DNA from 4 places in the Nocardia sp. NPDC060255 genome. Region 4 is predicted to be linked to each of the others. Evidence: riboswitches for the same ligand, from Rfam matches in the RefSeq annotation. Region 4 holds a riboswitch; each other region holds the start of a gene.

The links. Region 4 has a riboswitch for S-adenosylmethionine ahead of ACFWF1_RS00570 (rhodanese-like domain-containing protein). Riboswitches for the same ligand answer to the same signal wherever they lie in the genome.
Region 1: it holds a riboswitch for S-adenosylmethionine, as region 4 does, so the genes downstream of both, ACFWF1_RS05120 (aminotransferase class V-fold PLP-dependent enzyme) here and ACFWF1_RS00570 (rhodanese-like domain-containing protein) in region 4, are expected to answer to the same signal.
Region 2: it holds a riboswitch for S-adenosylmethionine, as region 4 does, so the genes downstream of both, ACFWF1_RS23510 (bifunctional o-acetylhomoserine/o-acetylserine sulfhydrylase) here and ACFWF1_RS00570 (rhodanese-like domain-containing protein) in region 4, are expected to answer to the same signal.
Region 3: it holds a riboswitch for S-adenosylmethionine, as region 4 does, so the genes downstream of both, ACFWF1_RS27905 (amino acid ABC transporter permease) here and ACFWF1_RS00570 (rhodanese-like domain-containing protein) in region 4, are expected to answer to the same signal.

What each region holds. Positions count from the first base shown of each region.
Region 1 is NZ_JBHXAU010000001.1:1,107,136-1,114,678, forward strand. Features, by position in the region: gene ACFWF1_RS05110 (Pls/PosA family non-ribosomal peptide synthetase) at 1-3,596, opposite strand, end outside; gene ACFWF1_RS05115 (LysE family translocator) at 3,936-4,583, opposite strand; SAM riboswitch class IV at 4,730-4,843, shown strand; gene ACFWF1_RS05120 (aminotransferase class V-fold PLP-dependent enzyme) at 4,891-6,210, shown strand; gene ACFWF1_RS05125 (flavin reductase family protein) at 6,248-6,799, opposite strand; gene ACFWF1_RS05130 (YbaK/EbsC family protein) at 6,880-7,356, opposite strand; gene ACFWF1_RS05135 (2-oxo-4-hydroxy-4-carboxy-5-ureidoimidazoline decarboxylase) at 7,409-7,543, opposite strand, start outside.
Region 2 is NZ_JBHXAU010000013.1:48,445-55,987, reverse strand. Features, by position in the region: gene ACFWF1_RS23520 (MFS transporter) at 111-1,607, opposite strand; gene ACFWF1_RS23515 (TetR/AcrR family transcriptional regulator) at 1,741-2,451, shown strand; SAM riboswitch class IV at 2,503-2,613, shown strand; gene ACFWF1_RS23510 (bifunctional o-acetylhomoserine/o-acetylserine sulfhydrylase) at 2,706-4,043, shown strand; gene ACFWF1_RS23505 (homoserine O-acetyltransferase) at 4,082-5,200, shown strand; gene ACFWF1_RS23500 (TetR/AcrR family transcriptional regulator) at 5,233-5,886, opposite strand; gene ACFWF1_RS23495 (oxygenase MpaB family protein) at 6,051-7,001, shown strand; gene ACFWF1_RS23490 (winged helix-turn-helix transcriptional regulator) at 7,113-7,490, opposite strand.
Region 3 is NZ_JBHXAU010000017.1:77,221-84,763, reverse strand. Features, by position in the region: gene ACFWF1_RS27930 (ABC transporter substrate-binding protein) at 1-282, opposite strand, end outside; gene ACFWF1_RS27925 (LLM class flavin-dependent oxidoreductase) at 279-1,391, opposite strand; gene ACFWF1_RS27920 (GNAT family N-acetyltransferase) at 1,388-1,915, opposite strand; gene ACFWF1_RS27915 (ABC transporter substrate-binding protein) at 1,920-2,894, opposite strand; gene ACFWF1_RS27910 (amino acid ABC transporter ATP-binding protein) at 2,894-3,661, opposite strand; gene ACFWF1_RS27905 (amino acid ABC transporter permease) at 3,658-4,701, opposite strand; SAM riboswitch class I at 4,959-5,053, opposite strand; gene ACFWF1_RS27900 (hypothetical protein) at 5,476-6,183, shown strand; gene ACFWF1_RS27895 (glycosyltransferase) at 6,191-7,324, opposite strand; gene ACFWF1_RS27890 (LppM family (lipo)protein) at 7,358-7,543, opposite strand, start outside.
Region 4 is NZ_JBHXAU010000001.1:113,660-121,202, forward strand. Features, by position in the region: gene fgd (glucose-6-phosphate dehydrogenase (coenzyme-F420)) at 183-1,193, shown strand; gene ACFWF1_RS00560 (hypothetical protein) at 1,351-2,319, shown strand; gene ACFWF1_RS00565 (O-succinylhomoserine sulfhydrylase) at 2,355-3,569, opposite strand; gene ACFWF1_RS00570 (rhodanese-like domain-containing protein) at 3,622-4,038, opposite strand; SAM riboswitch class IV at 4,053-4,169, opposite strand; gene ACFWF1_RS00575 (hypothetical protein) at 4,233-4,679, opposite strand; gene ACFWF1_RS00580 (FAD-dependent oxidoreductase) at 5,030-6,418, shown strand; gene ACFWF1_RS00585 (amidohydrolase family protein) at 6,478-7,350, shown strand; gene ACFWF1_RS00590 (DUF456 domain-containing protein) at 7,353-7,543, opposite strand, start outside.

The sequences.
Region 1 (7,543 bases), 990 kb from region 4:
CGGCCGATCTTGGCACCGAGTCCGCGAAGCCACAGGTTCAGCACCGGTGTACCCGTCGCGGCGCGCGCGAACCACGGCGCGGCAACGGTTTCCACGAAGGTGTCGGACACCTCGTTACGCCACACGAACGAACTCCACAGCGGATGCTCCTCGGCGCGAATCCGGCCGATCAGCAACCACTTCGCGGCCACCGAGCTCGCGCCGGCGAGCGCGCCGGCGGCCAGCAGCACGAAGCCGCTGAGCAGTGCGGTGGGCAGATGGCCGAGGCTCTGCGCGAGCCAGGCGAGGGTGAACAGCACGCCGAGCCCGATGGCGAAGGTCACCAGCACCGGGATCAGGCGGCAGGTCTCGACGATGCCGCGCGCGATCCGCAGCTTCGGCGGCGGATCGAAGGTGCGTGCGGTGTCCGAACTTTCCGGCGCGCGGCGCAATCGCACGGGCGGGCTGCCCAGCCAGGACGAGCCCGCCTTCGACTTGGACGGCGCCGCCGAAAGGACCGCGACCAGACCGTTTTTCGGCACCCGGCGGCCGGGCGCGGTCATGCCGGAGTTGCCGAGGAACGCGCGCTTGCCGACCTTCGCCTCGCCGATGCGCAGCCAGCCGCCGCCGAGTTCGTAGCTGGCGATCATGGTGTCGTCGGCCAGGAACGCGCCGTCGGCGACCGTGGTGAATTTGGGCAGCAGCAACACCGTGGACGCCTCGACGCCCTTGCCGATCTTCGCGCCCAGCAGGCGCAGCCACGTCGGCGTGAGCAGGCTCGCGTAGAGCGGGAACAGGAAGGTGCGGGCGGAATCCAGCAGGCGCTCGGTGGACCAGACCTGCCAGCCGGTCCGGCTGCGTACCGGGTGATAACCCTCGCGCAACCGGAAGCTCAGCAGTCGTACCAAGATGATGGTGATCGCCGCGTAGACCGCGAGGCTGAGCAGCGTGGCGACCGGCAGGATGGCGAAGGCGCGGCCCAAACCGCCCGCGAGCGTGCGGGTGTCGCGGATGAACCAGGCGATGAAGAGACCGCCCGCGCCGAGTCCGAGGATCGGCACCGCGGCCAAGGCTATCGAGGTGACGCCGAAGATCGCCACCCAGTGTGCGGCGCGATCGGGCGTGTGCCCGGGCCAGCGATGGTGCGCCTTACCGATTTTCGCGGCGGGCGAGCCCGCCCACTCCTGCTCTGCCTTGACCTTGCCGGACACCGCGGAGCCCGGGGCTACCTCGGCGTTCTTGCCGATTCTGGTGCCGGGCAACAGGATCGATCGAGAGCCGACCACCGCGCCGGGTCCGACGGTGACCGGGCCGATCTGCACGACGTCGCCGTCGATCCAGTAGCCGGACAGGTCGACCTCGGGTTCCACGCTGCAGCCGTCGCCCAGTTCGAGCATGCCGGTCACCGGCGGGAGGGTGTGCAGGTCGACGCCCTTGCCGACCTTGGCGCCGAGCGCCCGCGCGAACGGCACCATCCACGGTGCGCCGGAGAGGTTTTCCGCGCCGCTCGCCTCGGACAGGCGTACCGCGGCCCACAGCCGCAGGTGCACCGAGCCGCCGCGCGGATACCGGCCGGGCGTGACGCCGCGCAGCAGCAGCCGAGCGCCTGCCACGCAGATCGCCATCCGGCCGGGGGGTGAGATGAAGAGCAGGAACGCCACCAGCGTCCACCACCAGGACAACTGCGGCAGCCACGGCAGCGAGCCGGACCAGGCCGCGACATTGCCGACGATGGCCAGCCAGGTGAGCCACTGCAGGCCGGTGAGCGTGGTGAGCGGAATGGTGGCCAGCACCTGCGCCCACTGGGCGGGCCGCGGCGTCGGGCGCACCACGCGCTCCTCGACGGCGACGGCCGGTGTGCTCTGCTCCAGCAGTTCCACCAGCGCGCCGAGGCGAGGATGGTCGTAGAGGTCGGCGACGGTGATCTGTGGATAACGCGCACGCAGTGCGGTGACCATCTGCGCCGCGGCCAGCGAGCCGCCGCCCAGGTCGAAGAAGTCGGCATCGAGGTCGGTGACCTCGCCGCCGAGCACCGAATCCCACAGTCCGGCAACCCATTGCGCGGTGCCGGTGAGATCGCTCTCGTCGTCCTCGGGGTTGTTCGGCAGCGGCCAGGGCAGCGCGTTGCGGTCGACCTTGCCCGAGGTGCGGGTGGGTAGTTCGTCGACCACGGCGAGCCGGGGCACCAGTGGCGCCGGAAGCTGTTCGGCGAGTTGGGCTCTGGCCGCCTTGCTGTCGAAATCGGGGCCGGTGCCCGCGAGGTAGCCGACCAGGATCTTGTTGCCCGCCTTGGTCGTTCGGATCGCGGCGGCGGCGCCGGTGACGCCGGGCAGGTGCTGCAGCGCGTTGTCGATCTCGCCGAGTTCGATGCGGCGGCCGCCGAGCTTGATCTGGTCGTCGGCGCGGCCGAGGAAGACCAGGCCCGCGCTGTCGTTGCGAACCAGATCGCCGCTGCGGTAGGCGCGATCCCAGCCGACCGAGGGCAGCGGCGCGTACTTCTCGGCGTCCTTCGCGGGATCGAGGTAGCGGGCCAGGCCGACGCCGCCGATCACCAGTTCGCCGGATTCGCCCTCGGCCACCGGGTTTCCGGCCGCGTCGATCACCACGAGATCCCAGCCGTCGAGCGGCAGCCCGATCCGGATGGGCCAGGCGCCGTCGAGCAATGCGGCACAGGCGACCACCGTTGCCTCGGTGGGGCCGTACGTATTCCAGACCTCGCGATCCGTATCACCGTTTCCGGCAAGGCGTTCCGCGAGCTCGGGCGGTACCGCCTCGCCACCGAAGATCAACAGACGGACCGCGTCGAGCGCCTCGGCGGGCCAGGTGGCGGCCAGCGTCGGCACGGTGGAGACGATGCTGATCTCCCGGCGCACCAGCCACGGGCCGAGATCGGCGCCGGTGCGGACCAGGTCGCGCGGAGCGGGCACCAGGCAGGCGCCGTTGCGCCAGGCCAGCCACATTTCCTCACAGGAGGCGTCGAAGGCGACGGAGAGTCCGGCGAGCACACGGTCGCCGGGGCCGATCGGGGCGTCCGGCAGGAAGAGCCGGGCCTCGGCGTCCACGAACGCGGCGGCGTTGCGATGGGTCACCGCAACACCTTTCGGCGTTCCGGTGGAGCCGGAGGTGAAGATGATCCAGGCGTCGTCGGCGGGGGTCGGCAGGGTGCTCGTGCTCGCGTCGGCCGGCTGGTCCGCCGTGGCCCGGATGCCCGCCGGTGTCGTCTCGATGCCCGCGGCCGTGACGATCGCGGTGACCTGCGCCTCGCCGAAGACCAGCTGGGCCCGTTCGTCCGGGTCGTCGGCGTCGACCGGCACATAGGCGGCGCCCGCGTACAGGACGGCGAGGATGGTCAGGTAGAGCTCCCCGGAGCCCGACGGCATCCGCACGCCGACCCGGTCGCCCGGCCGCACGCCCGCGGTGGCGAGCCGGGCCATGGTCTTCTCGATCTCGACGACGAGCTCGAGGTAGCTGAGCACCACCTGGCCGTCATCGATGGCGGGTGCGTCGGGATGGGTCAGCGCGGTCGCGGTCAGGATGTCGACGAGGGTCCGGGCCGGTGGCGTGTGCGCGGTCCGAAGTAGTGGGTCCACCGTCACATCAACCTGTGGTTGGAGCATGACGCCCTGCCCACCTCCCATTCGACCTGCCTCGCACTTCCCTGGTGTTGTTTGTGTCATAGCTGGGTTACCAGTGGGCAAACACCACGGTGACCAGTTGTCCACGGTACTCGGGGTTGTCGACGTTTGTTGTTCACCGGCGCGGTTGCCCGTCTCGGGACTGTGGGCGGGGTTGTTGCAGGTCGTGGCGATTTCTCCCGGACACGCCGAAGCAACGCCTGGTCGGCGGGTTACCCGGCGGGTTCGCTGGATGATCGCTGCGCCGACCTGCTTATTCCGGTGTGATTCCCCACATGAGCCCGGTGATCTTGCAGCTCAGGGCGTTTCGCGCAGCATCGATCAGGCCGCGGAGGCGGCGGTGCCGACACCGAGGGTGGCCAGGATGGCGGCGCTCACCTGTTCGAGCCGATCCCGGAGCTTCGGGCGGCGCAGCAGCGCGACCGCGCGGGAGGCGGCCAGGGCCAGGAGCACCATCGCTACCGCGGCAATGCTCGATTCGACGGCGCCGAGGGCGAGGGTGTTGGCGAAGGTGACCTCGGTCAGGAACTGGGGCAGCACGGCGAGGTAGAACAGGCCGACTTTCGGGTTGAACATGCACGAGACGACGCCCGCGGTGAACGCCGAGCGAACCGACGCGCGGGTACCGCCGCCCGCTTGTGCGAGCCCCTCCGCGCCGGTGGCGTCCCGGCCCGCTCCGCGCTGCCGCCGCTGGTCGAGCAGCGCGCGAATACCCAAGTACACCAAGTAGATTCCGCCGATCAGCTTCAGCGCGCGATACGCGGTCGCCGACTGCTCCAGCAGCGTGGCGACACCGGCCGCGACCACCACCGCCCACAGGATCCCGCCCAGCGCCGACCCGATCGCGGCCGCGATGCCCGGTCGGGCGTCTACCAGCGAGAACCGCAGCACGAGAAACGAATCCGGGCCCGGCGTCAGCGCCAGCAGCACGCACAGACCGACGAAGCTGAACAGCAGCGAAAGTGACACCTCATGATGTGACCGCAAAGTCGCCGCAGAAGCAATGGATTTCCACCGCTCCCGACGGAGGTGACCAGCGCGGGAGTTTTCCGGGCGAACACGCGGCGCCGCGGACCAGTTGACAGCGCCGGGGGATGTCTGCCAATCTCGGTTCAGGTCATGAGTACCAGCGTTCAGCCCCGGCTTGCTGGTCGGCAACCCTCCTCCGCGGTGGGGTGCTCCGGGTGACGACCGGGCTGACACCCGACCGGGTGCGGCAAGCGCGGACTCGACGAATCACCTGATTGCGGGTCCCAGAGCCGACGGGATTTTCGTGATGACTGCTGTGGCGACCCAGAACTGTGCCCCCCTCGCCCGGGTTTCCGGTGACGACCTCCAGGTGCCGCTCGTCCAAGGCGGGACGACCACCTACGCCAACTTCGACTACGCGGCGAGCGCACCCGCATTGGCCCAGGTCACCGACCGGATCCAGCAGCTGCTGCCGTTCTACGCGAGCGTGCACCGCGGCGCGGGCTACGCCTCGCGGATCTCCACCGAATGCTACGAGGCCGCCCGCGGTTCGGTGACCCGCTTCCTCGACGCGACCGACGACCAGGTAGTGGTGTTCACCCGCAACACCACCGACTCGCTGAACCTGCTCGCGTCCTGCGTGCCCGGCGACACCGTGGTGCTCGACATCGAGCATCACGCCAACTTCCTGCCGTGGACCACGCGCGGCCGCCGCGTCGTGCAGGCCGCGGCCACCGTCGAGGAGACCATCGGGCGGCTGGTCGCCGAGCTGTGTAGCAAGCCCGCCGCGCTGCTCGCGGTCACCGGCGCCTCCAACGTCACCGGCGAGGTGCTGCCGCTGGAGCGCCTGGCCACCATCGCCCACCAGTGCGGCGCCCGCATCCTCGTCGACGCCGCCCAGCTCGCGCCGCACCGGCGAATCAGCCTGCGCGACACCGGCATCGACTACCTCGCGTTCTCCGGCCACAAGCTGTACGCGCCGTTCGGCGCGGGCGTGCTGGTCGGCCGCCGCGACTGGCTCGACAACGCCGAGCCGTACCTGGCCGGCGGCGGCGCGGTCCGCGAGGTCACCACCACCGGCGCCGAATGGGCGCCCGCCCCGCAGCGGCACGAGGGCGGTTCGCCCAACGTGCTCGGCGCCGCCGCGCTCGCCGCCGCCTGCGACGCGCTCTGTGCGATCGACGCCGACGCGCTCGCCGCGCACGAACACCGGCTCGCCGACCGGCTGCGCGACGGACTCGCCGCCATTCCCGGCGTCAACCTGCTGCGCATCTGGACCGACGCCCCCGACGCCGTCGGCATCGTCGCCTTCACCCTGGACGGATTCGTCCCCGGCCATGTCGCCGCCTACCTGTCCGCCGAACACGGCATCGGCGTCCGCGACGGCCGCTTCTGCGCCCACCCGCTGCTGGCCCGCCTCGACCTCGACGGCGCGCTCCGCGCCAGCATCGGCCTGGGTACCACCCTCGCCGACGTAGAGCGCCTGATCCAAGCCATTGCCACGCTGGTCGAGGCCGGACCGGCCTGGAACTACGCCACCACGCAAGGCCTCTGGAACCCCACCCCGGAAACCCGCCCGTTCACGTCCCAATCTCCCACCGGCGCCGCCCCCTGCCTCGTCGACTAGTCCGGCAACGGCGGTCGCCCGGCGTGGGCGACCGCGTTCAGTCGCCGAGTCTGGTCGGGCGGTGGTAGCGGCCGTTGTAGTAGAGGAGGGGCGCGGCGGCGGGGGTTTCGTTGGTGTTGTCGTGGACTCGGGTTACCAGGCCGACGACGAGGGTGTGATCGCCGAGGGGGATCAGTTGGTGGATGGTGGCGCGCAGCCAGATGGGGGTGCCGTGCAGGACGGGTTCGCCGGTGTCGAGGGTGGTCCATAGCGAGCGGTCGGCGAAGCGGTCCGCGGCCGTGCGGGCGAAGCGCTGGGCCAGCTCGTGCTGGTGTTCGCCGAGGAAATGGATGACGACCGAGTCGGCATCGAGCAGTGCGGTGAGGCTTGACGAGGTGTGCGCGATGTTGAAGGAGACGAGCGGGGGCGCCAGTGACAGGGAGGCGAACGAGGTCGCGGTGAAGCCGATCGGGCCGCTCGGTGAGTTCAGCGTGACAACGGTGACGCCCGCCGGATAGTGGCGCATCGAGGCGCGGAACTGCTCGGCGGTGATCCCGCTCAGATCATCAGGGATCTGGAAATCCGTGGCGGGCCGTTCTGCTTCGGTCACCCGTCCAAAACTACGCGGGGTTCCTCCGGCTCGCCTATATTGCCTGCGGCGACTTGTTGTCCGATTCGCGGCCGCCGGTTTCAGTCGACGTCTATCGGCAGACCGGCCGTGATGCGCACCAGCTCGTGAAATGAGGTGCGGAAGACCGTGTTCGGGTGGCCGCCCGAGGCCCACACCTCGCGGTGGTGGGAGAGGGCGGTGTCCACCCAGGTGGGCAGGTTGGTGGGGTGGCCGACGGGGGCGACGCCGCCGATCGGCTGGCCGGTCACCTCGCGCACCATCTCGGCGGGCGCGTGGGTGAGCGTGCCCTCCAGCCGCTTTCCGGTGGACTCGAGATCGACCTCGTGCGCGCCGGAAACCAGCAGCAGCACCGGATCCTCGTCCAGCAGGAAGACCAGCGCGGAGGTGATGGCACCCACCTCGACGCCGAGCGTTCGCGCGGCATCGGCGATGGTGGGCGTTGGTGCCGGCTGGGTCACGATGACACCGTGATGGCCTCGGGCGATGAGGGTGTCCGCGACTCGGCAGGCGATCGGTGGCAATGTCGACCTGCGCATGCCACCAGAGTAGAGCGATTGCGGATGGTGCGCCGGGCTACTCGATAATGCGTCAGTATTCCGGATAGCCCTCGCTCGGCCCGAGCATCAGCGCGATCCGCGCACGGGTGATCCGCGCGAGCTCGGTCACGCTGCCGCCCGAGACCTGTTCGTGCGCAACTGCTTCGAGTGCCCGATCCAGATCGGC
Region 2 (7,543 bases), on a different contig from region 4:
TTACTGACTGGTAGGTCATTCCGCAATTCCCAGGTCGGCCCCGCCCAACGACCACGGTCCGCGCAGCGCCGAACTGGCGATACGCGGACCGAGGGGGATTACTGCGAAATTCAGACGCCGACGTGGACCGGGCGCGCCCCGTCCTCGGAACCCTCGATGAGGTTCTCGGGCCGGTCCCGGATCATGAACGCGATCACCGGAACGGCGGCCAGGAAGAATCCGGCGCCGACGTAGAACGCCACGTCGTAGCTGTGGATCGAGGCGCGGGCGATCAGGTTGTCGATCGTGGCGTGACTCTCCGCGTAGGACTTGGCCGTCTGCACCGAGATGGTCGTCAGCAGCGCCGTGCCGACCGCGCCGCCGACCTGCTGCGCCGCGTTGAGCAGCGCACTGGCCACGCCGGAATCGGCCTCCTCGACCTGATGCAGCGCGACGGTCTGCATGCCGACGAACAGCGGACCCATGCCGAGCGCGATCAGCACCTGCGCGGGCAGCACGCTCGACGCGTAACTGTCGCCGAAGCCGAGCTGGGCCAGCCACAGCAGGCCGAGCACCCCGAGCACCGCACCGGCCACCATCAGCGGACGCGGGCCGAGCTTCGGCAGCAGCGCGCTGGTGACACCCGCGGAGATGGCGATGCCGGCCGGGAACGGCAGGAAGGCGAAACCGGCCTTCAGCGACGAGTAGCCCAGGGTGATCTGGAAGTAGTAGCTGAGGAACAGGAACATCGCGAACATGGCGATCGGCACCAGCAGCGCGGCCAGGAACGCGCCGCCTCGGTTGATCTCGCCCGGAATATGCAGCGGCAGTAGCGGATTGGCCGAGCGCCGTTCGATCACGACGAAGGCGATCAGCAGCGCGGCACCCGCGATGAGCAGGCCGAGGGTGCTGCCTGCCAGCCAGCCGTCCTCGGCGGCGCGGCTGAAGCCGTACACGATCGCGATCAGGCCGAGCGTCACGGTGACCGCGCCGGGCACGTCGTAGCCGCCGGTCCGTGGCGCGGGCACGTCCTTGACCACCCATGCCAGCGCGCCGACCAGGGCGAGCAATGCGATCGGGGTATTCACCAGCAGGCACCAGCGCCACGAGGCGTACTCGGTGAGCGCGCCACCCGCGATCAGGCCCAGCGCGGCGCCACCGGCCGAGATGCCGGCGAACACGCCGAATGCGGTGGCCCGCTCACGCGCCTCGGTGAAGGTCACCGACAGCAGCGACAACGCCGCGGGCGCGAGCAAGGCCGCGAACGCGCCTTGCAACGCGCGCCCGGCGAACATCTCCGCGCCGTTCTGCGCGAGACCGGCAAGTGCCGACGCGGCGGCGAAGCCGACCAGGCCGATGATGAACATCCGGCGCCGGCCCAGGTAGTCGGCCAGCCGGCCGCCGAGCAGTAGCAAGCCGCCGAAGATCAGCGTGTAAGCGGTGAGCATCCACTGCTTGTTGCCGTCGCTGATGCCGAGATCAGCCTGGGCGAAGGGCAGCGAGATGGTCACGATGGTGGCGTCCAGAACCACCATGAGCTGGGCCAATGCGATCACGCCGAGGGCGAACCAGCGGGCCGAGCTGCCTTGTTTTACCGGAACTTCTACTGCTGTCGCAGTCTCGGTCACCGTCGTCTCCTCTTCGTAGGAAGTGCTTGGCTATCCTGTCATCAGACGACATTTGGCGTCAAGAGAAAAATGTCGCGCTACGACATTTGACGGTTACGGACACGAAAACACTGGGTTGCGATAAGGTGGGCACATGCTCGAGTCACCGACGCCGACGGGCGCGAGTGCCGCAGCCGAAACTCCTGCGGGCGCCGCGCATCCCGGCCTGCGCGAACGCAAGAAGCAGCAGACCCGGTTGCGAATCATCGAGGTCGGGCTGAACCTGTGCGACACACAGGGTTTCGACGCGACGACGGTCGAGCAGATCGCCAACGCCGCGGATGTCTCGCCGCGCACGATCAACCGGTACTTCGACAGCAAAGAGGACATCGTCCTCGGGCCGGTGCAGGACTTCGGCCAGGCCGTGGCGGAGACGCTGCGCAGGCTTCCGGTCACCGACAACGAACTGGAATCGCTGCGCTCGGCGTTCCTGCAGGTGATCGACCGAGCCGTCAGCGAACCGGGCGGCGGGCCGATCTCGTTCCGGCAATTCCAGCAGATGCAGCGGATCGTGCGCAGCAGTCCTGCGGTCAGCGCGCGCAGCCTCGAGCACGCCGACAAGAAGAACATCGCCATCGCCGCGGTGGTCGCCGACCGGCTCGCCACCACGCCGTGCGCGCTCCCGGTGCGGCTGATCCTCGGCTCCTGGCAGCTCATCAACCACCTCGCCATGGAGTGCGGCGAGAGCATGTTCGACTACGACGATCTGTACGAGGCCGCGACGGCGGGCCGGAACTCGTTCTGCGCGGCCTTCGATGAGTTCCTCCGGGTCTGCGGCGGCGCGCGGACCAGCGCTTCCGACTGAGTTCGCGCATAGGTTTCAACCGTCGCGCGACGTCCGGTTATGATGCCTTCAGGTCATGAGTGCCAGCGCGAAGCCCCGGCTTGCTGGACGGCAACCCTCCAGCAGCGGTGGGGTGCTCCGGGTGATGACCGGGCTCTCGAAGGTCGAGAGCAAGCGCGCTTTCAGGAGGTTCCCGAAATGTGTTGTTGTCCTTCGCCCAAATCCCGATAACCCCGTAGTTCTGGCGAACAACCTTTTCCTTTGGAGCAAAGCTCATGAGTGATTCCACCGTGCCCGCGGCCGATATCGATCCCACCGCGCAGTGGTCCTTCGAGACCAAGCAGGTGCACGCGGGACAGGCACCGGACAGCACCACCGGTGCCCGGGCCCTGCCGATCTACCAGACCACCTCGTACGCCTTCCGCGACACCGATCACGCCGCCGCGCTGTTCGGGCTCGCCGAGCCGGGCAACATCTACACCCGGATCATGAACCCCACCCAGGATGTCGTCGAGCAGCGCGTCGCCGCGCTCGAAGGCGGTGTCGCCGCGCTGCTGCTGGCCTCTGGCCAGGCCGCGGAGACGTTCGCGATCCTGAACCTGGCGTCCTCGGGCGACCACATCGTGTCCAGCCCGCACCTCTACGGCGGCACCTACAACCTCTTCCACTACTCGCTGCCCAAGCTCGGCATCGAGGTGTCCTTCGTCGACGATCCCGACGACCTGGACCAGTGGCGGGCCGCGATCCGGCCGAACACCAAGGCGTTCTACGGCGAGACCATCGCCAACCCGAGCAGCGCCATCTTCGACATCCCCGGTATCGCCGCCATCGCGCACGAGGCCGGGCTGCCGCTGATCGTGGACAACACGGTGGCGACCCCGTACCTGATCCAGCCGCTGGCGCACGGCGCCGACATCGTCGTGCACTCGGCGACCAAGTACCTCGGCGGGCACGGCTCGGCGGTGGCCGGCGTGCTCGTCGACGGCGGCAATTTCGACTGGACGGTGACCGACGCGCAGGGACAGCCGCGCTTCCCCGGCTTCACCACCCCGGACCCCAGCTACCACGGTGCGGTGTTCGCCGACCTCGGTGCGCCCGCCTTCGCACTCAAGGCCCGCGTGCAGCTGCTGCGCGACCTCGGCTCGGCGATCTCGCCGTTCAACGCGTTCCTGATCAGCCAGGGCATCGAGACGCTGAGCCTGCGGGTCGAGCGGCACGTCGCCAACGCCAAGGCGGTGGCCGAATTCCTGAGCACCCACCCGGACGTCACCAAGGTCATCTACGCGGGCCTGCCGACCTCGCCCTGGTACGAGCGCGCGCAGCAGCTGGCACCGAAGGGGCCCGGCGCGATCGTCGCCTTCGAGCTGCGCGGTGGTGTCGATGCGGGCAAGAAGTTCGTGGACGGATTAGCCCTGCACAGCCATGTGGCTAACATCGGAGATGTGCGCTCTCTCGTGATTCACCCCGCGTCGACCACACATTCGCAGCTGACGCCCGACGAGCAACTGCTCGCAGGCGTCACTCCGGGTCTGGTCCGCTTGGCGGTGGGGATCGAGGGCATCGAGGACATCCTGAGCGATCTGCGGGCCGGTTTCGCGGCGGCGGCGACGTGACGTTGAGTACCGAACCGAGTTTCGCCCGTTCGTCCGGGGTGGCCCTGCCACCCCCGGACGGGCGGCTCGGCATCATCGCCATCGGGGACGTGCGGCTGGAAAGCGGCGCGGTCATTCCGCAGGTGCATCTCGCGGTGCAGCGGTGGGGCGAGCTCTCGCCCACGCTGGACAACGTGGTGCTGGTCGAGCACGCGCTCACCGGCGACTCGCACGTGGTCGGGCATCCGGACGACATTCATCAGCTGCCCGGCTGGTGGGACGGCATGGTCGGACCGGGCTGTCCGCTCGACACCGACGAGTGGTGTGTGATCGCGACGAACGTGCTCGGCGGCTGCCAGGGCAGCACCGGGCCCTCGACCCTGGCGCCGGACGGAAAGCCTTGGGGCGCACGGTTTCCGGAAATCTCCATCCGTGACCAGGTGGCCGCCGAGGCGGCGCTGATCGACCTGCTCGGCATCGAGCGGCTGGCCGCCGTGGTCGGCGGGTCGATGGGCGGTATGCGGGTACTCGAGTGGATGGTCGGCGCGCCGGATCGAGTCGGCTCCGCGCTGGTGCTGGCCGTCGGCGCGCGCGCCACCGCGGACCAGATCGGCACCCAGACCACCCAGATCGCGGCGATCAAGGCCGATCCGGACTGGCAGGGCGGCGATTATCACGACACCGACCGCGCGCCGATGACCGGCATGGGCATCGCCCGGCGCATCGCGCACCTCACCTACCGCACCGAGGACGAGCTGGACCACCGGTTCGAGAACGGCGCGCAGGGCGCCGAGGATCCGTGGCGCGGCGGCCGGTACGCGGTGCAGAGCTACCTGGACCACCAGGCCGACAAGCTTTGCGGGCGTTTCGATCCCGGCACCTACGTGCTGCTGACCGAGGCGATGAACCGGCACGACATCGGCCGCGGCCGCGGCGGCGTGCGCGCGGCACTGGCCGCGACGCCGGTGCCGTGCGTGGTCGGCGGCGTCGACTCCGATCGGCTGTACCCGCTGCGCACGCAGCAGGAACTGGCCGAGGGGTTGCCGGGCTGCGACGGTCTGGAGGTCGTGCACTCGCGCGACGGACACGACGGCTTCCTCACCGAGGCAGCGGCTGTGTCCAAGCTGCTGACCGAAACCATGCGGCTGGCTCAGCAGAGCCGTCAGCCCACCCGCTGAATCCACCTCGCGCGCGGCGGTTCTCGCCGCGGCTAGTCGGTGGTGGGTGCGCCGACCAGTAGTTGGACGATGGCGTGGACGAATCCTTGGAGGCGTTCACGAGGGTATTCGTCGGGCTCGCTGACGGCTAGACGGCCGAGCATTTCGGCGACCTGCAGCAGCGAGTTGGTCAGCAAGCCGGAATCGACTCCGGCCCACCGGGGTTCGAGTGCGGTGCCGACGCGGACCAGGGCCTCGGCCTGGTCGAAGATGCCGGCGCGCGAATTGCGCAGTGCCTCACGGTATTCGTCGGGGGCGTTGCCCGGACCGGCGAGGATGAGCCGCCAGCGGGTCGGATTCTCCAGTGCCACACCGACGAACGCCTCGACGGTGGCCGAGGCGGCGACGACCGGGTCGGCGCCCATCAGGTCGGTCGGCAGCGTCTCGGCGACCTGTTCGAGGCCGCGTTCGCGTTCCCGTTCCAGCAGCGCCGCAACGAGTTCCGCGCGGGTCTTGAAGACGGTGTAGAGCACCGGCTTGCCGACGCCCGCCTCCTGGGCGACCGCCTCCATACTCAGCTCGTGCAGTTCCATCCGGCTCAGCACCGCGAAGGCGGCGTCGAGCAGCTGGGCCCGGCGCTGCTCCGGCGGCAGGCGTGGCGCGTAGCGCCTGCGCGGCTTATCCGCCGCGGTACGCGATGTCGTCACTGCCGCTGCACCTCCATGCGGTCCATCCTGACAGCATCCCGGTCTCGATCCCGCATCCCGTCCGACACAAATGCTACGCAACCGTTGTATTCATTGCCAGCAATTGCTACGGTTGCGTTGTATTCACCCCCGGTGCCGGGGCGATCACCGCAAAGGAGCACGTGATGCACTTCGATCCGACCACCCTGCGCCGGGACGATTACGGGTTCTTCGGCCCCGATTCGCCCAGCTGGAAGGTCTGGACCGCGCCGACCGCGGTCATCGGCTTCCAGCGCGCCGTCGTACTCGAGCACTTCGACCCGTTCCTCACCGCGGCCGTCGCCGACTCGCGCGGCATCTACAGTGACCCGCGCAAGCGCCTCGATCACACCTTCTCCTACTTCCTGATCGCCGCGATCGCCGACGGACGCACCGCTATCCAGGCGGCCGAGCACCTCATGCAGATCCACGCGCCGATGACCGGCATCGAACCGATCAGCGGGAACCGCTACAGCGCGAACAGCCCGGACACCCAGCTGTGGATCCACATCACCGGATGGCACTCGGTGCTCAAGGCGTACGAAATGTTCGGGCCCGGCCTGACACCGGAAGAGGAGACGCGCTTCTGGCAGGAGTGCGCGATCGCGGCCGAGCTGCAGACCTGCAAGCCGGAGGATGTGCCGCGCTCGCGCGAGGAGGTTCGCGCGTATTACGAGCGAGTCCGCCCGCGCCTGTGCACCTCGGAACGGGCCGAGGAAGGCATGCACCACCTGCTGTGGACCTCACCGCGCAATGGTGCGGGTATCTCGTATTTCATTGGCAGCAGGCTGCTTTCGCTGGCGTCGGTCGCGACGCTGCCGAAGTGGATGCGCAAGCTCGGGCGTTTCGATCGGTGGGGCATCGTCGATCTCGCGGTCCGGCTGCCCGCCAAGGTGCTGGTCTGGGGATTCAGCCGGTTCAACTCGTTCGGACTGCTGGTCGCGGCGCCGTTCATCGCGCCGCTGGCGGGGCAGATCCTGAAGGAGCACATCAACGCGCAGCCGCCGGCCCGGTTGGCGACAGTCACTCCGGCCGAGGCGCGCGCGTTGTACGGCAGTCGATCCGGGCGCGCGGCGCTGGTCGCCGAGCCCGCTTGAGTTTCGGGCCTCGCCCGCCGCATCGAGGGGTGCGGCGGGTGGTGCGCCGAATTGGTTTCCACCGCAACGGAATCCGCGATCCCGGCGCCGGATGACGTAGGTCTGCCCGCGTCAGCGAGCGGCCGAGCGGCGCGCCTGTTCGATCAGGTTGATGTTGGTTTCGATCCAATCGCGCAGTGCCGCAATGGGTGTACGCAAACTATGGCCGAGTTCGGTGAGGGTGTACTCGACCCGCGGCGGCACGGTGGGATGCACGGTGCGCGTGAGGAATCCGTCGTTCTCCAGCTCGCGCAGGGTCTGCGTCAACATCTTCTGCGAGACGCCTTCGATGCGCTTGTACAGATCGGTGTAGCGCATGGTGCCGTCGGCCAGGGCATCGACGATCAGCACCGTCCACTTGCCCGCGAGGCGGTCGAGCACATGACGGGTGGGACATTTGGCCGAGTAGATGTCGGCGGGTAGATCGGAGCCATCGATGAGCGTGCGCACCTTCGCGAGTGTAACGCACAATTAAGTGCCTTCTTCCTATTGGAGTGTCACTC
Region 3 (7,543 bases), on a different contig from region 4:
CCAGCTCTGTGCCAGCCACGGCTTCAGCTCGCCGGTCTTCGGATCCTGATCGGTCAGCGAATCGACGATCTGCCGTGTCACGTAAAGGGTTTGGTTGGTGGCCGACTGTGCGGGGTCCGAGCAGGTAGGCGCCTGCGACAGGCCGTAGCGCAGGGTGCCGCCCGGCTTCGGCGGTCCGGCGTCGCCGCCGGGTGCGGCCGAATCGGTGCCGCAGGCGGCCACGGTGGTGGCCGCGGCGAGCGCGCCTGCCAGCGCGACGATTCGGTAGCGGGTGCGAATCACGAAATAACTCCAGATGTTTCGGTGCGGACGGGTTCGTCACGCGGATCGAGCTCGGCGGTATCGGCGCCGATAGCCAACGGACGGCTGGGAATTCGGCGGCGCAGCTCCGGCGCCACCTCGGTTTGGAACAGCGCGAGGCTGTCCAGATAGTCGATTTCGGGGCGGCCGTCGCGCTCGGCGGACAGGTGGATCACCTCGTGGCCGAACTGCTCGTGCTGCCTGCCGACCTTGTCGATCACCTGCTCCGGGCTGCCGACCAAAGCCGAACTGCGCGTGACGAAGTCGTCCAGCGTCTCGAACACCACCGGCAGGCCGAGCCTGCGCGCCAACGCGAGTCGCGCCTCGAAAATCGGGCGGTAGGTCGCGAGGGCCTGCTGGGAGCTGCGGGCGACATGGAATCCGGCGGTGCCCGCACCGACCAGCGCGTCGGCCGGGTTGCGCCCGTAGAACTCCCAGCGCTCCCGGTAGTGGCGGACCAGTTCGGCATACGGCTCGATCGGGTTGGTGACGTTCGCCGAGAACAACGGATCACCGTGGCGCGCAGCCAGTTCCACCGAATCCCGGCTGGTGGCGCTGCCGTGCCAGATCCGGATCTTCGGCTGCCACGGCCGCGGCAAGGCCTTGGCGTTCTGCAGTTCCGGCCGGAACCGGCCCGACCAGGTGACGCTGTCGCTGGCCCACAGCGCCCGAAACAGGTCGTAGCCTTCGCGATTGCGGTCCCACTGGTCGTCGGTGGTGACGTGGAACAGCTCGGCCTGCGCGGTCCCGTTGCCCTTGCCGATGATCAGTTCCAGGCGGCCGCCGGACAGATTGTCCAGCGTCGAGTAGTCCTCGAAGGCGCGCACCGGGTCGAGCAGGCTCAGCGTGGTGACCGCGGTGAACAGTGTGATGCGGGAAGTGACCGCGGCGATGTGGCTGAGGATCACCGGGGGTGCGGCGGACAGGAACGGATCCTCGTGCCGCTCGCCGACGGCGAACCCGTCGTAACCGAGATCCTCGGCCAGCCTGGCCTGTTCGACGACATTCAGCAGCCGCTCCCTGGTTCCGGGCAGTCGACCGGTCGTCGGCTCGGGCACCCGGGTGACCAGGGTGAACAGTAGGAACTTCATGCGGTTGCTCCTAGTTCGTCGGTGAGCGCGGGCAGATACTTCTCGAACGGATGCGGGCCGATCTCCTCGGCGGGTATGGCCGGGTCGTAGAGCGCGGTGTATCCGGCGGCCAGATAGAGGCCGACGGCCTCGGGCTGGCGTGGACCGGTGGTCAGGTAGATGCGCCGGTAGCCGCGCCGCACGATCTCGGCTTCGAGCTGTTCGACCACGAACAACCCGAGCCCCTGCCTGCGGTGTTCGCGGGCGGTCCAGATGCGTTTGAGCTCAGCCGTTTCCGCGTCGTAGCGCTGGAACGCACCGCCCGCCACCGGTTCGCTGTCGCGGGTGACGACCAGCAGGGCGCCGTGTGGCAGCGCGAACTCCGTTGCCGGATAGTCACGAAGCGACGCGTGCATCTCGCCCGGGCTGCGGCCGTAGCGGCTGCTGTATTCGACGGCGAGTTCGGCCAGCAGCGGCGCGGCCAGCGGATCGTCCTGTGCTACCTGGTGCACCCGTAGGTCGGGCCGCGAAAGGTGCTGGGTCACCGGCTCACCGCTGCTTCGGTAGGCCGGGCGGATTGATCCGCGACTCGGTGACCTGTTCGGTCTTCAGGCCCCAGCGATCGATCACCTGCTGATAGGTGCCGTGTTGGATGGCGTAGTTCAGCGCGTGCTGGACCGCGGTGATCAGCCCGTTGTTCTTCTTGGTGAGCACCGCGATCTCGCCTTGCAGCGCGTCGCCCGCACCGGAGAAGGTGGCGAGGATCTTGGTCTGGTTCGCGGTGGCGGAGTGGTAGATCGCGGTCGGGTTGGGACCGATGTAGCCGTCCAGCCGCTGCGAGGCGAGCGCCAGGTAGTAGTCGCTGGTCTGCTGGAAGTAGGCGATGTCGATGGGCGCCAAGCCCGCCGCGCGGTTCTGCTCGTTCCACTTCACCAGCAGCTGCTCCTGGTTGGTGCCGCTGCCGACGCCGATCCGCTTGCCCGCCAGGCTCTTAGGATCCTTGTACTCGAGGGTGCTCTGCTTGGGCACCTCCAGTGCGACGGTGTCGTTGCGGTAGGTGGCGAAGTCGTATTTCTCCTTACGCTCTTCGGTGACCGTCACGTTGGAGATGAACGCGTCCACCTCGCCGGAATCGATGCGCACGAAGTTCTGCGACCAATCCGCCACCTGCAGCTCGAGTTTCAGGCCGAGGATGTCGGCGACCAGGGAGGCGAAATCGACCTCGGAGCCGACCACGGTCTTGTCGTCGTCGGCGTAGAAGCGCAGCGGCGGCGCGGTGCCGGACGCACCGGTCACCACCAGGGTGCCGCGATCCCGAATGGCCTGCGGCACTTCGGCGGCGATGTTGTCCACCTTGGTGGTGCGCACCCGGCCGGTCTGGGCGGCGGAGAGGTCGAAGGTGATGGCACCGGCGGGCTGGGCCGCGGACTCCGCTTCGGGATCGGTGCAGCCGGTGGCCAGCAGTACGACCGCGGTCGCGGCGGCGGTGGCCAGGGCGGAGAGCTTCATCGGGAACCTGTTCATCAACGGACTCGGGAAAGGAACGCGCGGGTGCGCGGGTGGTGCGGATTGTCGAGGACGGCCTCGGGCGGCCCCTGCTCGACGATGGCGCCCGCATCGAGAAACACCACGGTGTCGGCGATCTCGCGGGCGAAGCCGATCTCATGGGTGACGATCACCAGCGCGGTGCCGCCGTGCGCGAGGTCGCGGATCACATCGAGGACCTCGCCGACGAGTTCGGGGTCCAGCGCGGAGGTGGGTTCGTCGAACAGGATCACCCTGGGGCGCAAGGCGAGTGCCCGCGCGATCGCGACCCGTTGCTGCTGTCCTCCGGAGAGCCTGCGCGGGTACGCGTCGGCCAGTTCACCGATGCCGACTCGGTCCAGCAGCACCCGCGCCTCGGCCTCGACCTCTTTGCGGTCCCGGCGTTGCGCGGAAAGCGGTGCGATGGTGACGTTGTCGAGCACGGTCAGATGCGGGAACAGGTTGAACTGCTGGAAGACGAACCCGATGCGCGAGCGCTGTTTGCGCACCTCGCGGTCGGGCAGCGCGTGCAAGGTGTTGCGGCGCAGCCGATATCCGATCAGCTCGCCGTCGATGTGCACGGTGCCCGCGTCCAGCGACTCCAGGTGGTTGACCACCCGGAGCAGCGTGGACTTGCCGGAACCGGACGGGCCGATCACCGTGACCACCTCGCCGGAGCGCACGGTCAGGTCGACGCCGCGCAGCACTTCGTGCGCGCCATAGGCTTTACGGACGCCGCGGACTTCGACGGCGAGTGCGGTGGTCATCGGGTCGCTCCTCGCGGTGCGGTGGAACCGGATTCGGCGATCTCGCGCAGCTTCTGCCAGGCTCGCTGGGCCGGTGACGGCGGTGGCGTGCGCTGGGTGCCCTTGGCGTAGTGACGCTCGATGTAGTACTGCGCCACCGAGAGAACGGTGGTGAGCACGATGTACCAGGCGGTGGCGACCAGCAGCAGCGGCACCACCCGGCCGTTGCGGCCGTAGATCACCTGGACCTGGTAGAACAGCTCGGCGATCGCCATCACCGACACGATCGAGGTGCCCTTGAACAGGCTGATCACCTCGTTGGTCGCATTGGGCAGGATCGAGCGCATGGCCTGCGGTACCACGATGGAGCGGAACTGGCGCACCTTCGGAATGCCCAGCGCGGCAGCGGCTTCCAGCTGACCGGCGTCGACGGAGATGATGCCCGCGCGGATGATCTCGGCCGAGTACGCCGCCTGATGCAGCGCGAGCCCGATCACCGCCGCGGTGAATCCGCTGATCACGCCGTTCACCTCGAAGGTGAAAAAGGAAGGACCGAAAGGGATTCCGATCGACAGCGTGTTGTAGAGGTAGGCGATGTTGAACCAGAACAGCAGCTGCACGATGAGCGGAATCGACCGGAACGCCCAGATGTAGCTCCACGAGATCACCCGGAGCACCGGATTGTTCGACAGCCGCGCGATGGCCAGCGCGGTGCCGAGCAGGAAGCCGAGCGCGGTGCCCCAGGCGGTGAGCTCCAGCGTCACCTTCAGCGAGGCCAGCACGGACTTCGCGGTGATGTACTTCGCGAAAGTCGGCCAATCCCAGCCGGGATTGGTGACCAAGCCGTGGATGAACTGGGCGAGCAGGATGAGCGCGACGGCGCTGATCACCCAGCGCCACGGATGCCAGGTCTTGGCGACGGTCGGCGCGGAATCGCCTGAGCTGGTGGCGGATCCGTCCGGCACCAGATCGAGCGCGACGGTTGCGCGAGTGTCGGTAGCGACCGGATCGCCGTCGGTAGTGCTGGGGGCGGCGGCGTCGGGTGCGGTGGACGCGGTCATGACTGCACCTGGCCGGCGCTCGGCTCCGTCATGACTGCAGCTGGTGTTCGCTCGCTGCGCTCACTCATGGTCGGGGTCCTTCGGAAGAACGAACGAGACCGCGCCACCTCGGGCCGCGGTCACATCACCCGGCCAGCGACGGGTGCAACAGACTGGCTGCGGGTCAGCCCCGACAGCTCGCAGACGTCACTTTGCATTGGTCGATATGTCGGCGGCCCCAACGGGCGCCTCGGACAGCGGAGATGATCACTTCGGTTCCTCCATCGGTCCCGGCGGAAGCACCCGCACCCGGTGAGCCGGGGGGTTGCTGCGACGTCGACGAGCCAGGTCTCTCGGTCGCTCTGGATGGTTGTCGCCGATCCGGACACCGGATGATGTCAGGGTCGAGCCGAATTATCATGCCCAGCAGGGGAACCCTTAGACAAGGGAAGCAATCACGGTGAGCGTAGATCTTGCCTCGGCTCGATTCGCCGGGTATTTCCGATAGCCGGACATGCGCTGGCTCAGCCTGATTGCGGACGGCCTGTCGGGTGTCGGCTTTCGTGGTGCGGGCGCTCACATACCGGGGCGGCTCCGCCGGGAAGCAGCATACGGCTTAGCGCAAGCCTCGATGTGCGGACCCCGCGAACTCGTCTTGCGAAACCCGGGGACGAGGGGGCGCCGCCGCCCATCGAAGACACGCCGAGAGCTTGCCGCAGGCAATATAGCCAGTTCACAGCGTTTGCCGGAGTACCGTCAGCCTTCGATTCGCGTCGACGATGAGAAGAGGTCGCCATGGCCGTACCGCGCCGTCTGACCATGCTGTCCGCTGCCGCGACCTGCGCGCTGGCGCTCGCCGCCCCCACCGCGGGCGCGACGCCGACGCCGTCTGCAACGGCCCCCGTCCCGCCCGGTCCCACCCAGACCGGAACCGTCGCGCCCGGCGACCTGTTCGGCGTCTACAACACCGCGATCGACGGCCTGCGCGCCTTCGGCATGCAGCCGTTTCTCTACCCGACCGCGGCCGCGTACTGCCTCAACGGCAACTCCCTCGGTCTCGCCCCGGCCGTGGCCGGCGCGGTGCCGGGCCCATGGCCCAAGACCTCGGTCACCATCCCCGGACTCGACCTGTCCGCCGTCAAGGCCGGACAGACCATGTTCACCTTCGTCCCCTACGGCCTGAACCAGGACGGACCGGACACCACCGGCATGCAGGTGGCCTGGCTGAACGTGACCAGCGGCCGCGGCGGCCTCGCCTCGATGGGCCCGCTGTCCACCATCCTGCGCGCGATGATCCCCGCCGAAGTCCCGATCGCCCTGCGGCCCATCGCCGAACGCGCCATCCAGGACTTCTTCTTCGCCGCCCTCCCGATGGGTGGCGTGCGCGCCGTGCCCGTCGACACCGGGCAGGGCACGGTGCTCGCCGCGGTCTTCGGGACCGTCGAGAACGGCGGCAAGTCCTGCTTCTTCCTGCCGACGGTGGGGATCACCGAGGTTCCGTAGGAAGGCGTTATGTGTTGAGCGCGCGACTTTTCCAGCGCAGCGCGCCGCGTCGGCGGGCGCGCTGGGAGCGTGCCCACAGCAGTAGGTAGGCGAGCACCGAGAACGGGTGGGCCAGGGCCGCAAGGACATCGGCGGGGGAGAGCGGTCCGCTGGTTTCGGTGGAGCGGGCCAGCAGCCTGCCGGTGACGGCCGCCGCGTAGCCGACGGCACCGGCGCGGCGGACGGCCCCACGACCGCCTACCGCCGCCCAGGGCGGGATCCAATAGGCCAGGGCGGCAAGCGTTCCCACGGCGGCTCCGCCCGCAATGGTGCCGCCGTACGCGGACCACAGCCAGCGGGTGTATCCGGCGTCGAGTTCGGCAGCGCCCTCGTACATTCGGGTGCTCGCCATGCGGCCCGCGGCGACGAGGGTGGTGGGTTGTCCTGCCCGGCGCAGTGTTCGGGCGATATCGAGGTCTTCGGTCACGCTTGCGGCAACCGCGGCATGTCCGCCGACAGCTCGGTAGGCGGCGGTATCGAACACCAGGAACTGGCCACAGGCAACGGAAGTCGACGGCCGTAGGCTCCGATTGGCCAGCGCGATCGGCAGTGTGGCCGCCCAAGACCAGCACAGCAACGGCTGCACCAGCGCCTCGGCCACCGTGTCGGCCCGCTGCCTCGGCCACGGTGCCACCAACGCGACCCGCTGCCTGCGCAATTCGGTGACGGCCGCGGCGACCGCCCCCGGTGCCAGCCGCACATCCGCGTCGACGAACACCAGCACCGGCGTATCCACCGATTCGGCCAATCGCGCACACGCGGCAGCTTTGCCGGTCCATCCGGGCGGTGGTTCGGTGTCGTTGCGCAACACCGTGATTCGCGGATCCCCACCGGCCGCATCGATCGCCGTCGCAAAGGTGTCGTCGCCCGACGCGTCATCGAGAATCACGACCCTCATCCGCGAGACTCCGCGCTGCGCCCGCAGATCCGCGATCAACCCGGGCAGCCGCGCGGCCTCGTCACGAGCCGGAACACACACGGTGACCGGCTCGATCACCTCGACCGCGGTATTCACCAACTGCCGCACCGTAACCCGGTTGTAGAGCGCGATTCCAGCGCCCAGCAACGAGATTCCGGCCCCGCACCGCACCGTCTGCGTCATCCGGCTCACGGAACTCGGCTGCGGCACAACGGTTCAGCGGCCCTGTTTGACCGTTTTCCACCAGCGGCTCCAGGACAGGCCGGTGGGGGCGCCCGGTGCGGGCGGATTGCGGTCCATGTAGGCCATCGCGGCGACGATGGCGGCGACGGCGAGGGTGATGCCGCCGACGATGCCCGCCCAGCCCGCGAACGAGCGGGTGTTCGGGTCGGCGTAGCTGAC
Region 4 (7,543 bases):
AGAGGGCCGTATGACGTATGTGCGAAAAGCACGGGGCAGTGCTCGAATGATCACCGAGGTGCGGGAACGTTCACGGTCCCGCACCGGTTGAAGCGAAGCATGACCGCAGCGTGTCTGCGGCCAACAAACGGTGTGCGGGAATGCCCGCACAGGTGTGCAGCGAAGCGACAGGAGTGGCGCACATGGGTGAGCTCAAGCTCGGATACAAGGCGTCGGCGGAACAGTTCGGGCCGCGCGAACTGGTGGAGATCGCGGTGCTGGCCGAGGACCACGGCCTCGACAGCGCCACGGTGAGCGACCACTTCCAGCCGTGGCGGCACAAGGGCGGGCACGCGCCGTTCTCGCTGGCCTGGATGGCGGCGGTCGGCGAGCGCACGAAGCGGATCCAGCTCGGCACCTCGGTGCTCACGCCCACCTTCCGATACAACCCCGCCGTGATCGCACAGGCCTTCGCCACGATGGGTTGTCTGTACCCCGACCGGATCATGCTCGGTGTCGGCTCCGGCGAGGCGCTCAACGAGATCGCCACCGGATACCAGGGCGAATGGCCGGAATTCAAGGAGCGTTTCGCGCGGCTGCGCGAGTCCGTCGACCTGATGCGCGCGCTGTGGACCGGCGACCGCGTCGACTTCGCGGGCGAGTACTACAACACCGTCGGCGCGTCCATCTACGACGTGCCCAAGGGCGGCATCCCGATCTACGTCGCCGCGGGCGGACCGCTGGTCGCGCGCTACGCGGGCCGCGCGGGTGACGGCTTCATCTGCACCTCGGGCAAGGGCATGGACCTCTACACCGAGAAGCTGATGCCCGCCGTCGCCGAGGGCGCCGCCAAGGCGGGCCGCACCATCGACGACATCGACCGGATGATCGAAATCAAGATCTCCTACGACACCGATCCCGAACTGGCACTGGAGAACACCCGCTTCTGGGCCCCCCTGAGCCTCACCCCCGAACAAAAGCACAGCATCACCGACCCGATCGAAATGGAAGCCGCCGCCGACGCCCTCCCGATCGAACAGATCGCCAAGCGCTGGATCGTAGCCAGCGACCCCGACGAGACCGTCGACCTCATCAAGCCCTACCTCGACGCCGGCCTCAACCACCTCGTCTTCCACGCCCCCGGCCACGACCAACGCCGCTTCCTCGACCTCTTCCAACGCGACCTCGCCCCCCGCCTCCGCGCCCTGGCCTGAGTCACAGACCCAGCACACCCCTCACAGCAGTTAGAGGTGCTGTGAGGGGTGTCGAGTCTCTGTGACCCCCTCAACGAACCTCTCCACAGGCGGGAGTTGTCCACAATTCGGGGATTGGCGGTGGCGGCGGGAGGGTTCGCTGCCGAGGATGGTCGGCATGGATCTTCCTGTTCCTATTGCGCGGCGGGACGCGCTCGCGGGTGGCTTCACTGATCGGGAGTTGCACGGGGTTGCGTGGCAGCGGGTTCGGCGCGGGTCGTATGTCACCGCTGCTTCGGGGCAGGCCGTGTCTGCTGAACATCAGCATCTGATGTTGACGCACGCTGTGGCCGGGGCTTCGAGTGCCGAGGCGGTGGTCAGCCATGTCTCGGCGGCGATCGTGCACGAATTATCTTGCTGGGCACTCTCGTTGGGGCGGGTTCATCTCACCCGCGCGCGGCGCAGCGGCGGCAGGGTGACTCGGCAGGTGGCCTTGCACTCGATGCGGATCGATCCCGATGAGATCGTGCGGGTCGGGGGTCTCCGCGTCACCAGTGTGGCGCGAACCGTCATCGACCTCGCCAGGTCCGTTCCGTTCGAGCAGGCCGTCGTCGTCGGTGATCACGCGTTGCACTCTGGCAAAACAACCCGCGACGAGTTGCTCGCCGAGCTCGCACGTTCGGCGGGGCGGCCGGGTAATCCGGCGGCGCGGCGGGTGGTGGCCTTCCTCGACGGCAGGTCCGAGAGTGTCGGCGAATCGCGCAGCCGAGTAGCGTTGCGCGCCGCCCACTTCCCCGAACCCACGCTGCAAGCTCAGATCACCACCGCGACCGGCAAGATCGTCGCGCGAGTCGATTTTCTGTTCCCAGAGCTCGGTGTCATCGGCGAATTCGATGGTCTGGTGAAATACCGCGGTGCCCGTGTCGGCGATCGGCCACCCGAGGACGTGGTAATCGCGGAGAAGGCGCGCGAGGACACCCTTCGCGCACTCGGCTGGCTAGTCGTCCGCTGGACCTGGCGCGACCTGGACTCCCCGCACAACTGGTTCGCTCGCTTGACCCGCGCCGCCGAAATCGGCCGCCGGACCGAACGAACCGGCGGCTGGCATGTGTGCACAGACCCTCCGTACTCCTCACAGCAGGTCTAACTGCTGTGAGGAGTGTTGACGCTCTGTGAGCCTTGCTAGCTGAGGGCGTGGTCGAGGTCGGCGAGGAGGTCGGTGACGTCTTCTAGGCCGACGGAGATGCGGACTACGCCGTCGGTGAGGCCGATTGTGGCTCGGCCTTCGGGGCCCATGGCGCGGTGAGTTGTGGTGGCGGGGTGGGTGATGAGGGATTTGGCGTCGCCGAGGTTGTTGGAGATGTCGATGATGCGCAGGCGGTTGAGGACTTCGAAAGCGCGCTTCTTGGCTTCGTGGGCCGGGGCGTTCAGTTCGAAGGTGACCACGGTGCCGCCTGCGCTCATCTGGCTGGTGGCCAGGTCGTGCTGCGGATGTGATTCCAGGAAGGGGTATTTCACCCAGCTGACCGACTTGCTGGTCTCCAGGAAGTTGGCGATGCGCAAGGCGGATTCGGTCGAATGGCGAACGCGCAGTGGCATTGTCTCCAAACCCTTGAGCAGCGTCCACGCGTTGAACGGGCTCAGTGCCGGGCCGGTATGGCGCATCAGGGTTTTCACCGGGCCGTCGATGTAGTCCTTCGCGCCGAGGATGGCGCCACCGAGTACCCGGCCTTGGCCGTCGATGTGCTTGGTGCCGGAGTAGACGACCACGTCGGCACCGAGTTCGAAACCACGCTGCAGCAGCGGGGTGGCGAAGACGTTGTCCAGCACCACCTTCGCGCCCGCGGCGTGCGCGAGTTCGGTGACCCGGCGCACGTCGACGAGGGTCTGCATGGGGTTGGCGGGCGTCTCGAAGAACACGGCCTGGGTGGGCACGGACAGTGCCTGTTCCCACTGGTCCAGATCCTCGCCGTCGACGAAGACGGTCTCGATGCCCCAGCGCGGCAGGATCTCGTTGCACACCACGAAGCAGGACCCGAACAGGCTGCGCGCGGCGACAAGTCGATCACCGGCACCGAGCAGCGCGCCCAACGCGGTGAAGACCGCGGACATTCCGCTCGCGGTCGCGAAGCACGCCTCGGCGCCGTCGAGCAGTCGCATCCGCTCCTCGAACATGGCCACCGTCGGGTTGCCGTAGCGGGAGTAGACGAAATGCTCCACGTCACCGGTGAACGCGGCCTCGGCGGCCTCCGCGCTCTCGTAGACGAAACCGGAGGTCAGGTACAGCGCCTCGGAGGTTTCCTCGAAACCGGAGCGCCGCAACCCGCCTCGCACACCGAGAGTCGCGGGGCCGACGCCCTCGGGCAGCGGCTTATCGAACGCACCACCGGTGATCACGACCGCCTCCCGCCAGAGCTCCGCGAGAACATGTCAGCCGAACAGCAAAGGCTCATGACTGCCGCCAAGGCAAACCGAGGGCACGCCAGCCGGTGCCGCCGCGATGTCCGTCCGCGCCGACCGGCCCTTCGAAGCCCTCGAGCACGTTGTACGAGGTACCGAACCCGGCCTGTGTCGAGGCGATCGCCGCGCCGATCGAGCGCTGCCCCGAACGGCACAGGAAGATCACCGGCGCTTCCGGGTTGTGCCCGTCGAGCGCCGTGACCAGCTGCTCGGTGAACTCGCCGTTGCGCGTGCCGGTCGAGTCGACCCACTCGATCAGCACCGTCGGGCGCTCGATCGAACTGGTGTCGGGCACGCCGACGAACTTCCACTCGGCCTCGGTGCGCACGTCGACCAAGACGGCTTCGGGGTTGTCTCGCAACAGATCCCAAGCCTGCTGCGGGGTGATGTCACCGGCATAACTCATCTGGACCCTCCTAGAATCCGCACTTGCCGCGCTCGGGTTTGACGCGCGGCCAGGTCGTCACCCGGAGCACCCCACCGCGGAGGAGGGTTGCCGACCAGTATTGCCGGGGCTTAGCACTGGTTCTCATGACCTTCTGCTGAGATTGCCTGGACTAGGGCCGCCCTGTCAAATGGCTGCTCACGGTATGAGAATGCTCAATTACAGACCAACCATTTGTCACCGGATCTGGTCAGATTCCAGGTCGCGGTCGCCTCGGTGCCGTCGACCTTGGTGGTGACCGTCGCCTTCGCCCGATCGCCGTCCATCTTCGGATCGTCGAGTTTCGTGATTTCCACGGTCTTTCCGCCGCCGGAACGCCCGGCGAGTGGGGAGCGTTTCGGGTCGAAGCCCTGGCAGCCCGTGCCTGGTGGGGGCACCAGATCGGTGGTGTTCGACCCTTCGACGAAGTTGCGCACGGCGGCGGCGATCCGGTCCGATTCTGTGACATTTTTCTCAGCGGGCGACACGACCCCGCCGATGATGATCGCGCCGAGCACGATGACCGCGAGGACGGCCGCGGCGACGAACGGCGCCACGGAACGCTTGTCGGTCTGATCGACCGTGATGACTTCGTCCTCCGCGGGTGACTGCTGATCGCTCATGCCCACGATGATCCCTGGTCGGCAGGGATATCCGATGCGCACCCCCGACCCGGGTGACCGTCGATGACGAAGGCCGTTGCGCCGCGCGGGGAATCAACGTCGCGAGATCGGGTAACCCGAATAGCACGCGTCGATGGCATCCATTCAGTTCACGCACCGCCGAGGGCCGCCCCACCAACCACCGATAGAATCGCGAGACTGCGGCCTGCTGTCATAGCCGCGGCTGGAGTGGCCACGAGCCGACAACTCCAGTGTCCGCGCCGCCAGGTGCAACCAGCCAGCGCGTAACTTAGCCTAGGCTAAGGAAGACGCCGTTAATTTGTTCTCGACCAAAAGGGTGCGCGTAAAAGATGACCGAACAGAGTGCAGCTAACCGCCCGCTCCGCATCGCCATCGTGGGCGCCGGACCGGCCGGGATTTATGCCGCCGACGCGCTGATGAAGTCCGATGCCGAGGTCAGCATCGACCTGTTCGAGCGCATGCCCGCGCCGTTCGGGCTGATCCGCTACGGCGTCGCGCCGGACCATCCGCGCATCAAGGGCATCATCACCGCCCTGCACAAGGTCCTGGACAAGCCGCAGGTGCGCCTGCTCGGCAACATCGACTACGGCACCGACATCACCCTCGACGACCTGCGCACCTTCTATGACGCGGTCATCTTCTCCACCGGCGCCAACGCCGACCGCGCGCTCGGCATCCCCGGCATCGGCCTGGACGGCTCCTACGGCGCGGCCGACTTCGTGTCCTGGTACGACGGCCACCCGGACGTACCGCGCACCTGGCCGCTGGACGCCGAAAAGGTCGCCGTGCTCGGCGTCGGCAACGTCGCGCTCGACGTGGCCCGGGTGCTGGCCAAGACCGGCGACGAACTGCTGCCGACCGAGATCCCGCCGAACGTCTACGCGGGCCTCAAGGCCAACAAGGCGCTCGAGGTGCACGTGTTCGGCCGCCGCGGCCCGGCCCAGGCCAAGTTCACCCCGCTGGAGCTGCGCGAGCTGGACCATTCGCCGACCATCGAGGTCATCGTCGATCCCGAGGACATCGACTACGACGAGGGCTCCGAGGCCGCGCGCCGCCACTCCAAGCAGGTCGACATGATCGCGAACACGCTCGAGCAGTGGGCGATTCGCGACGTCGGCAACCGCCCGCACAAGCTGTTCCTGCACTTCTTCGAGTCGCCCGCGGAGATCCTCGGCGAGGACGGCAAGGTCGTCGGCCTGCGCACCGAGCGCACCCAGCTCGACGGCACCGGCAACGTCAAGGGCACCGGCACCTTCAAGGAATGGGACGTGCAGGCGGTCTACCGCGCCGTCGGCTACCTGTCGCAGAACCTGACCAACCTGCCGTTCGACGACCAGGCCGGCACCGTGCCCAACGAGGCGGGCCGGGTGATCGGCGACGAGAACGCCGACGGCGCCGACCGTTACGTCCCGGCCACCTACGTCACCGGCTGGATCAAGCGCGGCCCGGTCGGCCTGATCGGCCACACCAAGGGCGATGCCAACGAGACGGTGGCCTGCCTGCTCGACGACAGCGCGAACTTCACTCCGGCCGCGCAGCCGGAGCTGGACGCCGTCACCACCTTCCTGGAGGGTAAGGGCATCCCGTTCACCACCTGGCAGGGCTGGTACCGCCTGGACGCGCACGAGCGCTCGCTCGGCGAGCCGGAGGGCCGCGAGCGCGTCAAGGTGGTCGAGCGCGAGGACATGCTGCGGGCCAGCGAGCCGCACAAGGTCTGAGCGACCCGCTTGTTACCTCCGCGACAGCGGAAAGACTCGCACTGAGGCATTCTGTACAGGTGTTCGATGCCCATCTCCACATCTTCGATCCGCGGTTCCCGCGGTTCGAGAACGAGGGCTACCTGCCCGGCTCCTTCACCATCGCCGACTATCGAAAGCGCATGTCGCGCTTCGATGTCGGCGGCGGCGCCGTGGTCAGCGGGTCCTTCCAGGGCACCGACCAGACGTATCTGAAGGCGGCCCTCGCCGAGCTCGGCGCGGGCTGGGTCGGCGTCACCAGGCTCGACCTGGACGCCACCGACGACGAGATCATCGAACTGGACCGGATCGGCATCCGCGGCCTGCGCTTCAATCTGAAGCGGGCCGCCGCCGACATCACCGGCATGACGCTGCAGGCGCTGCGCGCCCATGAACTGGTCGGCTGGCATGTCGAGGTGTACATCGACGGGCAGATGCTCGCGTCGCTGCAACCGGTGATCTCCAAGCTGCCGGTGTTCTGTATCGACCACCTCGGCATGTCCGACGAGGGCCTGCCCTACCTGCTGGATCTGGTGGATCGGGGCGCCAAGGTGAAGGCGACGGGTTTCGGCCGGGTCGCGCTGAGCGTGCCGGACACGCTGCGGCGCATCCACGCGGTCAATCCGGAGGCGCTGATGTTCGGCACCGACCTGCCCGGCACCCGCGCGGGCCGCCCGTTCCAGGATTCCGATGTCGACCTGATCTGCGATGTGGTCGGCACGGATATGTTCGCCGTGCTGGAGGACAACGCCCGCGCGTTCTATCGCCTCCCGGCCCGGGTCCGCCCGCTGCCTGCCGACCCGGCGCCCACGCTGCCCATGTACACCACCGAGCAGCCGACCATCCCGATCCGCCGCGACAGTCTCCCGAAACTCGAAGTGGCAGACACCATCCCGCTGCCCATCATCGAATAGCGTTAGGTGACGATGGCACCAACAACCCAGACGCCGGTGGCGAGTAGCGCGCCGAGCAGTTCTATGAGCATCGACAGGCCTACGCCTTTGAGTGCGTGAACCGTTGACTGCCAGGCTTGTTGGCCGACGCGGAGGCGTTGGAGTTCGGAGAGATAGACGCCGAGCACGAAGCCCACGAACAGGCCGACCACTG